One region of the Pantoea vagans genome, then DNA from elsewhere that is predicted to be linked to it. Evidence: predicted binding sites of a transcription regulator. Region 1 holds the regulator's gene; each other region holds the start of a gene.

Region 1 (2,206 bases):
GCGTACTGCTTCGGTAACTGCGCCGTATCAGTTTGAACGTGAAGGCTATTTCTGTGCGGATAGCGTCTATTCGCAGCCGGGTAAACTGGTGTTCAACCGCACTGTCGGGCTACGTGATACTTTTGCCAAAATCGGCGAGTAATCCTGTTTGTCGATAGCACAATATGATCATCTAAGGGCGAGCAATCGCCCTTTTTTATTGCCTGTAATTCACCTCCTGCAACCATTTATGCTGCGGGCCGTGAAATCTGCTTGTTGGCTGTTATTGCGACAATTCTGACTTTAGTAAAATTAACCCATTAGCGAGTGTCAAAAACTTTTTTTCAGGTAGGCTATCCGCTCTCAGACAGGGCTCTGCGGGTTATCAAAGGAAAAAAAATGACAAGTCTCGCGTTGGAAGCTAAACACAGTGTGGTGGTTTTGCATCAGCTGATTGAACGTATTTTCAATCAAGCAGAGGGCAGCGATGACAGCATGGAACTGCTTCTGTCGCACTTTCATCCAGAATTCAAAATGGTCACACCACTTGGCAAAGAACTGGACCTGAACGCGACTGAAACACTGTTTCGTCAGTTGCACGGTCAGCGTGAGGGGATGCGAATCGCCACCAGCGAACATGCCATCATTTCTCAGCAAAGCGATGAGATTACCATTCAGTATCGTGAATTACAGATGATGAACGGGACTAACCAGACTCGCATTTCGCTGGCGGTGTTGGACTGCAGCACCACCATTCCACGCTGGCGCTATCTCCACGAAACCTTTGTTGCCTGATTGCAGGCATAAAAAAACCGGTGACGAGCACCGGTTTTTTTATATTGCATAGCACACGTCATTACTTGTCGTGGAGCGTGTCGTCTTCGCGGCAGTCTCCCAGCGCACAGTGACCATAAAGGTACAGGCTGTGGTTGCTGAGTTTAATGCCATGGCGAGTCGCAATTTCACGCTGACGCGTTTCAATTGATTCGTCGCTAAATTCAATCACTTTGCCACAATCCAGGCAGATCAAATGATCGTGGTGATGTTGCTGGGTAAGTTCGAATACGGATTTACCGCCTTCGAAGTTATGACGGGTGACGATACCTGCGTCATCAAACTGGTTAAGAACGCGATATACCGTTGCCAGACCAATCTCTTCGCCCATATCAATCAGGCGCTTGTACAAATCTTCCGCACTGACATGGTGGGACTCTGGTCCTGGTCCCTGAAGCACTTCCAAAATTTTCAATCTTGGGAGAGTGACTTTCAGGCCAGCCTTCTTCAATGCGGAGTTGTTGTCAGTCATGCGGATATTGTCCTGTTACTTTGCGAGTCACTTACGGCTCAAAGGCCTTGAATGTTTAGGTCACGCATATTCTCATTTGCGTCTCATTATAGAACCCAAGCAGTGAAATGAAAACCAAGGCGTCGCGTAAAATCAACAAAAGCTGTAAGGATAAACATCGCTTATGCCATTGAGAAACGTAGTGGTTTGGGTTTCCATTTCACTCAGCCTCATTCTAAAGAGCGAGGAATAAGCGGATGACCATTGCGGGTATTCTACAGATTTGCGGGGAAAAGTTAAAAAACCGTCGCTATTTTTTTCATAGGAGATTCCTTTGTTCCGATGTGAGACACCGCTCACATCGGGTAGGGAAGGGGATCAGGCTTCGATGATCTCTTTTAGTTGCAGCTCATCGAAAATCTGCTTCACCCATGCATCAACACGTTCGTTGGTCAGTTCAGGCTGACGGTCTTCGTCAATCGCCAGACCCAGGAAGTGTTTGTCGTCTGCCAGGCCCTTCGAAGCTTCGAAGTGATAACCTTCCGTTGGCCAGTGCCCAACAATAACGGCACCGTTTGGCTCAATAATGTCACGAATGGTGCCCATTGCGTCGCAGAAGTACTCAGCATAATCTTCCTGGTCACCACAACCAAACAGCGCAACCAGTTTGCCATTGAAATCAATCTCTTCCAGGGTTGGGAAGAAATCATCCCAGTCACACTGTGCTTCGCCGTAATACCAGGTCGGAATGCCCAGCAGCAGGATATCGAACGCTGCGAGATCTTCTTTGGTGCTCTTGGCAATGTCATGCACTTCGGCGACATCTTTACCCAGTTGTTTCTGGATCATTTTTGCAATGTTTTCAGTGTTGCCGGTATCGCTGCCGAAGAAAATGCCTACGATTGCCATGGGTTAGATAACCTCTTAAATCCTGATTGTGAA
Region 2 (2,206 bases), 390 kb from region 1:
TGGTGGTGGACCGCTTCAGCGGCGAAGTGCGCGCCATGGTCGGTGGTGCCGACCCGCAGTTTGCGGGTTACAACCGTGCACTGCAAGCGCGTCGCTCGATTGGTTCACTGGCTAAGCCAGCAACCTATCTCACTGCGTTGAGTCAGCCGAACAGCTATCGTCTCAACACCTGGCTGGCAGATGAACCGATTGCGCTGAAGCAGCCAAACGGTTCTGTCTGGAAGCCGATGAATGACGATAAGCGTTTCAGCGGAAAAGTGATGCTGGTGGATGCACTCACCAACTCAATGAACGTCCCGACCGTAAACCTGGGGATGACGCTGGGGCTGGCTTCGGTTGTCGATACCTGGACCAAGCTGGGCGTGGGTAAAGATCAGCTCAACCCGGTGCCAGCCATGTTGCTGGGTGCGCTGAACCTGACGCCGATTGAAGCGGCTCAGGCGTTCCAGTCGATTGCCAGCGGCGGTAACCGTGCCGATCTGTCAGCGGTGCGTTCGGTGATCGCAGAAGATGGCACGGTGTTGTATCAGAGCTTCCCGCAGGCCCAGCGTGTCGAGCCGGCGCAGGCGGCGTATCTGACCTTGTACGGTATGCAGCAGGTGGTGGATCACGGTACAGCGCGGGCGATTGGTGCGCGTTACCCGAATGCCCATCTGGCCGGGAAAACCGGTACCACCAATGACCTGATCGACAGCTGGTTTGCTGGTATCGATGGCAAAGAAGTGGCGATCACCTGGGTGGGCCGCGACAACAACCAAAGCTCGAAGCTGTATGGTGCGAGCGGTGCGATGCAGATTTATCGTCGCTATCTCGATAACCAGGCACCGATGCCACTGCAACTGACCCCGCCAGAAGATATCACGCAGATGAACGTCGATTCTGCCGGTAACTTTGTTTGCGGTTCGGGCAGCAGCACCTGGCGTTCAATGCCGGTGTGGACACTGGATGCCAATGCGCTTTGCCAACAGCAGCAACAGCAAATTCAACAGCAACAGGTCCAGCAGCAACAACAGCAGCAACCACAGCAACAGCCGCAGGATGAGCAGAAAGACGCTGACGGCGTAGCGGGTTGGATCAAGGATATGTTTGGCAGCAAGTAGTTAGCTGTGTAAATCACAGGGCGCTTCGGCGCCCTTTTTCGTGTCTGCAATTTATTAATCGCGATCATGGACATGCACGATCTGGTCGCAAACGCACCGCCATCAGGCATTACATCTTGCGGATCTTGCCGAACTTCGCCTAAAATCCGTGCGTCTAATAATCATTCTCGTTTTCATTCGCCTGCATTGTTCCCTTTTTTGAGAGATCCTTTTATGAATGCGCGAAATTCCAATCCTTGTTCTGCACGTGCTGCGACTTCCCGTCGTCCGCTCGCTTTATTGATTTCTTTAACGCTGGGCACGCTGAGCGCACAGGCGCTGGCAGAAGATACCGTGGTGGTCACTGCCAATGGCGGTAACACCGTCGCGCAGGAAAGCGCGTGGGGCCCGGCACCGACCATTGCCGCCAAGCACAGTGCGACCGGCACCAAAACCGATACCCCGATTGAGAAGAACCCGCAGTCTGTGTCGGTGGTGACGCAGGAAGAGATGGCAATGCATGCCGTCACCAGCGTTAAAGGCGCGTTCAACTACACGCCTGGTGTGTTGACCGGCAACCGTGGCAGCTCTGATGTAATCGATGCACTGTCGATTCGCGGCTTCAGTGAAACCAACACCAACCAATATCTTGATGGCCTGAAATTGCAGGGTGATAACTACTCTGAGTTCGCTATCGATCCTTACTTCCTGGAGCGCGCCGAACTGCTGCGTGGTCCGGTTTCTGTCCTGTACGGCAAAAGTAACCCTGGCGGCGTGGTGTCGCTGGTGAGCAAGCGACCGACGCAGGAAACGCTGCGCGAAGTGCAGTTCCAGATGGGCACCGACAACCTGTTCTCAACCGGTTTCGATTTTGGTGGTTCGCTGGATGATGACGGCGTTTACAGCTATCGACTGACCGGCTTAGCCCGCAGCGCCGATGCACAGCAGGAGATGAACAAAGAGAAGCGTTACACCATCGCACCTTCGTTCAGCTGGCGGCCAGATGCCAATACCCGTTTTGATCTGCTGACCTATTTCCAGAACGAGCCTGAAACCGGTTATTACGGCTGGCTGCCACGTCAGGGCACGGTTGTAGGGATCACGCGTCCGGATGGCAGCAGCTATAA
Region 3 (2,206 bases), 720 kb from region 1:
GGTTACTGCCGCCCCAGGCTGCCGCAGTGTTTGGTTTTACGGCAGCGCTGCTGGGCATCATGATGTGGTGGGTGATGTGGCGGTTGCGCCGTTACCACGCGCCAGCCCCGGAGCTGGCGCAACCCTCATCATGATTTAACGAACAGTTTTTCCAGACGCGCCAGCAGATTGCTGGCGCTGTAGTAATCCAGACGGAACGAATCGACACCCAGCGGGAAGACCTGTTTCTGCGTCACCGCTGAATTTTGCGCCAGGAACGGATTACTCAGCACTGACTGCGTGGTTTTCTCGTCAGCGGCGAACAGCAGGAACGTCTTGCCCGTCAGACCGCTGCCCACGTTTTCGCCCGACAACTGAATGATGTCTTTACGCTGGCCCATGCTGTGGCCCTGTTGAACGGAGGCAGGCGGTTCGGCGAGGGTGAAACCCAGCTGCTCTAACAACTTGCCCTGCGCCGATTCTGCGGTCCATACGTTGACGGCACGACCATCGCCGTTCCACACCATCGCAGAGACCGGTTGCGGCGGCAACGTGATGGCTTTCTTTAAGGCCGCTTCACGGTCGTCAAACGCCTTAACACGCTGTGCGGCCTGAGCTTCATGGCCGGTCGCCTGGCCAAGCAGCGTCACCACATCCTGCCAACTTTTGTCGTCGTAATTGACCACCAGGGTTGGCGCGATAGCGGAAAGCTGGCTGGCAAGTTTGATCGCCGAGTCGTTGCCGGTCGCGCTGACCAGAATCAGATCCGGCGCTTCAGCCGCCACGGCTTCGGCACTGGGTTCACCAATATAGAGACGTTTAAGATGGCGCTGTTTCGCCACATCGCCCCACTGGCGGAAAAAGCCCTGATCGTCAGCAAGACGGCTGTTGGGAGCGGTCGCGCCGGAGGCAATAACCGGTGCATCAATCGCCAGCAATGAACCCGTCAAAGTGACGCTGGTGGACACAATGCGCTGCGGTGCTTTGCTGATGGTCACGGGACCATTCGCTCCCTGAAGGGTACGCGGCCAGCCCTGCTCGGCCTGTGCCAATCCGCTAAACGCCTGGAAAACAAAAATCAGGGCCGAGAGGCCCCATAAACCGCATTTATTCATAAGTTTTGGTCCACTTTTTAGCATATTGCCCTGGGTGACGTTAGCGTCCGATTACGCCGAAACACGCTGGAAATCCCGCGAATGGATTGACTCTTTTGCCCAATCGACGTAGGTTACAGGCCCATAATAAAAATGATAATCATTCTTAATAATCTTATCATTTATAGGTGAAAATTATGGTGGAATCATCCATGTTTGAAAATGCCTTATTGAAGGATTTTTCCGCGTTATGCCGTGGGTTCCTTTTTACCTCGCCCTGGCGCAGCCTCGCAACGCAGGGGTGTTATACCACCATCACTGCATCCGTTGCTGATGCGGCGCTGTTGCAGGGGGATTTTCAACAACAGTTGCGGCAGCATTTCGCGGCGGCTAAAAAACAGGGGATTAACAATCCGATTTTGGTCGGCGCGATCCCGTTTGATGTCAGCCAACCCGCTGCGCTGTTTATCCCTGAGTCTTACCAGACGTTTAACCGCGCCGATCTGCAAAATGCCTTACCCTCAGCCGTGAGTGAACTGCCACAGGTGCGTCGCCGTATGGCAGTACCCGACCACGATGTCTTCACCCAAATGGTGGCGGATGCCGTGTCGGCAACTCAGCGTGGTGACCTTGATAAAGTGGTGCTGTCGCGTTTGATGGATATCGTCACCGAACAACCGGTCGATACTGCCGCACTGATGCAGCGCGTGATTGCCCAGAACCCCAACAGCTATCACTTCCATCTACCGCTGCCGCAAGGCGGAGCACTGGTGGGCGCCAGCCCAGAACTGATGCTGCGTAAACAGGGGCGTGATTTTAGCTCATGTCCACTGGCGGGTTCTGCTCGCCGTCATCATGACGATAGCCAGCAAGATCGTGCGGCGGGCAATACGCTGATGGACTCTGGCAAAGATCGTCACGAACACAAGCTGGTCACAGATGCGATGCGTGACACACTGCAGCCGCGTAGCCGACTGCTATCGGTGCCGACCGTGCCCTCCCTGATCACCACCGCGACCTTGTGGCACCTCGCAACGCAAATCGACGGCGAAGTGCAGGATGAGCATGAAAACGCCCTGTCGCTAGCCTGCTTGTTGCACCCAACACCAGCATTGAGCGGCTTCCCACACCAA
Region 4 (2,206 bases), 620 kb from region 1:
ATTCTCTAATCCGAACGGGCAAACGCCACCCACCGGATGACCGGTCCAGTTCACCACTTCATCGACGCTGAGCATGCGTGCCTTGGCACCGAGCGCGGCTTTCAGCTTGCGGTTGTCGAGGCGGGCATCCCCACGCGTGACAATCAGCACAATGGCATCTTTCACTTTCAACGACAGGGTTTTGGCGATTTGCCCAGGCATCACGCCATGAACGCGTGCGGCCAGTTCTACCGTGGCGGTGCTCTCTGGCATCTCGATGATATCGATATCAGGTGCATGTTCGGCAAAGAAGTGCCGTACCGACTCCAGGCTCATTTTTTTCTCCGGCAAAAACAGAGACTAAAAGCTGCCATAAGGGGGGAAAAGTGTAAACGAGATAAAAAGAGAATCTGTAACAGAATGCGCGGAGGTTAAACCACTTTTAACGTGCAGTTACCACAACGTTCAACATCAGGAATACGATAGCGCTGGCAGCAACTACGACGTTCCATTTCACCGTTGCGCGGGATCATGGTGCGGTACAGTGGGTTGTCACTGCCATCTAAGAGTGTCTGGGTAAAGAACAGCGCCTGTTGCAACTGCGCAATAACGTGCTCAGGCAGTTGGTTTTTCAGCTCACCCAGGAACCAGTAAAATGAGAAACCCATGTTGTTCCAGATGAGTTTCGCATTGATATCACCGTGCTGCGTCATGCCGTTGACGGCGGGTATCAGACATTGCTGGATCAGGCGATCGATACGCTGCTGTGCGCTGAGGTAGCGAGCCTCGCTGTCTTCCTGCACATCAATCCAGAAGGCGCAAGGGTGACCATTCTCATGGAACTCAACATGAATCAGATGTGGCGCGCAGCTCAGTGCCCGTGGTTCCTGCAGTAGCATCAGCATCAGTGGTGAGAGCAGCAATCCAAAATACCACTGCGCCCACAGTGATTGCAGCGGCTTGGCTTCCTGCTGCACATCAGGGTGATTGCGATACAGGTAATCGCTGTAGCGCTGGGTCAGGCGGCGATAATGCACGGGTTTCGACCATTCGGCGAGCGTCAAAGTTCCGGCCGGGGCGGGTTGTCCAAGCTTCACGTTATCCAGCATGTAGCTGCGTTGATCGCGCATCAGATCTTCCAGCGCGCTCGCTAAAGTGCGGTCGCTCTGCATAAAGATCAGGGGATGCTCGCTGTAGCGATGATCCTGATGCGTGATAATCGGCATGCCGGTCCTGAGTGATAACGGGAATCGAGAAACAAATGATAATCGTTACCAGATTAATGGACAAGGTGTCATCAGCACAACCACCGTAACGTTGGCATTTAACCCGCCGGGTTTCGTACGCATAAAAAAACAGCGCGATAAATCGCGCTGCTTCGTTATATGTCTGATTTTACTGTAACTCGCTGCTCACCGAACTCAGTTTCGGCAAATCTTCCCACGCCAGAATAGTGTTTCGGCCCTGATTTTTTGCCACGTACAGTGCACGATCTGCATTCGACACCGCCTGATCAAAATCTTCAGCGAAAATCGGGGCGATGCCCGCACTGATGGTGACATGGGTAGAGACCTTTTCGTTAAAGCGGTGGGGGATCTCTAAATCCACCACGTACTGACGTATCCGCTCTGCCAGTTTCATCGCAATCGAGGCATTGACGTTGGTCATCAACACCAGAAACTCTTCCCCACCGTAACGTGTCACCACATCACGGGAACGCACCGCATCACGAATGGCAACGGAGACGCGCGCCAGGGCCTGGTCGCCCATCGCATGGCCATAGTTGTCGTTATAGGCTTTGAAGTGATCGATATCCAGCAACAACACATAATGACTACCCGCATGGTTTTCCATGATGGTATCCAGTCGATTCTTGAGTCCGCGGCGGTTGTAGAGGCCCGTCAGCGGGTCCAGCATACTCAAATCGCTGAAACTCTCTTTTTCCTCATACAGTTGGCTCACCAGGCGTCGCGTAAACGTATCAAAGCGGCGGCGCATTAAATGGTGCAATGAGAAACCGATTAATGGCAGGGCAATAGTGAATATGATCATCACTAAATGCTGGCCATCATCTAATAACAGCACAGTTAATACTGGCGGCGTAATGTGTAAACAGAATGCAATCAAATAATCACTCAGCGCAATCGCACTGACAAAGAACACGCTTAACAAGCTGATTATTAAAAAGCTGCCATCGAAATAAAAAACCTGATGATATCTATGGTTA

Evidence for each region. The regulator Fur, encoded in region 1, represses iron uptake genes when iron is present. The targets are predictions, from matches to a motif close to ATAATAATGAGAACNACTATCAA.
Region 2: the regulator Fur is predicted to act here: its motif matches at 1,255-1,277, upstream of fhuA (ferrichrome porin FhuA).
Region 3: the regulator Fur is predicted to act here: its motif matches at 1,221-1,243, upstream of LK04_RS16515 (isochorismate synthase).
Region 4: the regulator Fur is predicted to act here: its motif matches at 1,241-1,263, upstream of fhuF (siderophore-iron reductase FhuF).

What each region holds. Positions count from the first base shown of each region.
Region 1 is NZ_CP011427.1:2,827,051-2,829,256, reverse strand. It holds gene glnS (glutamine--tRNA ligase) at 1-142, shown strand, start outside; gene LK04_RS13215 (hypothetical protein) at 379-774, shown strand; gene fur (ferric iron uptake transcriptional regulator) at 836-1,285, opposite strand; gene fldA (flavodoxin FldA) at 1,643-2,173, opposite strand.
Region 2 is NZ_CP011427.1:3,219,489-3,221,694, reverse strand. It holds gene mrcB (bifunctional glycosyl transferase/transpeptidase) at 1-1,100, shown strand, start outside; gene fhuA (ferrichrome porin FhuA) at 1,314-2,206, shown strand, end outside.
Region 3 is NZ_CP011427.1:3,551,523-3,553,728, forward strand. It holds gene entS (enterobactin transporter EntS) at 1-134, shown strand, start outside; gene fepB (Fe2+-enterobactin ABC transporter substrate-binding protein) at 129-1,094, opposite strand; gene LK04_RS16515 (isochorismate synthase) at 1,271-2,206, shown strand, end outside.
Region 4 is NZ_CP011427.1:3,443,487-3,445,692, reverse strand. It holds gene LK04_RS16025 (YbaK/EbsC family protein) at 1-315, opposite strand, end outside; gene fhuF (siderophore-iron reductase FhuF) at 411-1,205, opposite strand; gene LK04_RS16010 (GGDEF domain-containing protein) at 1,375-2,206, opposite strand, start outside.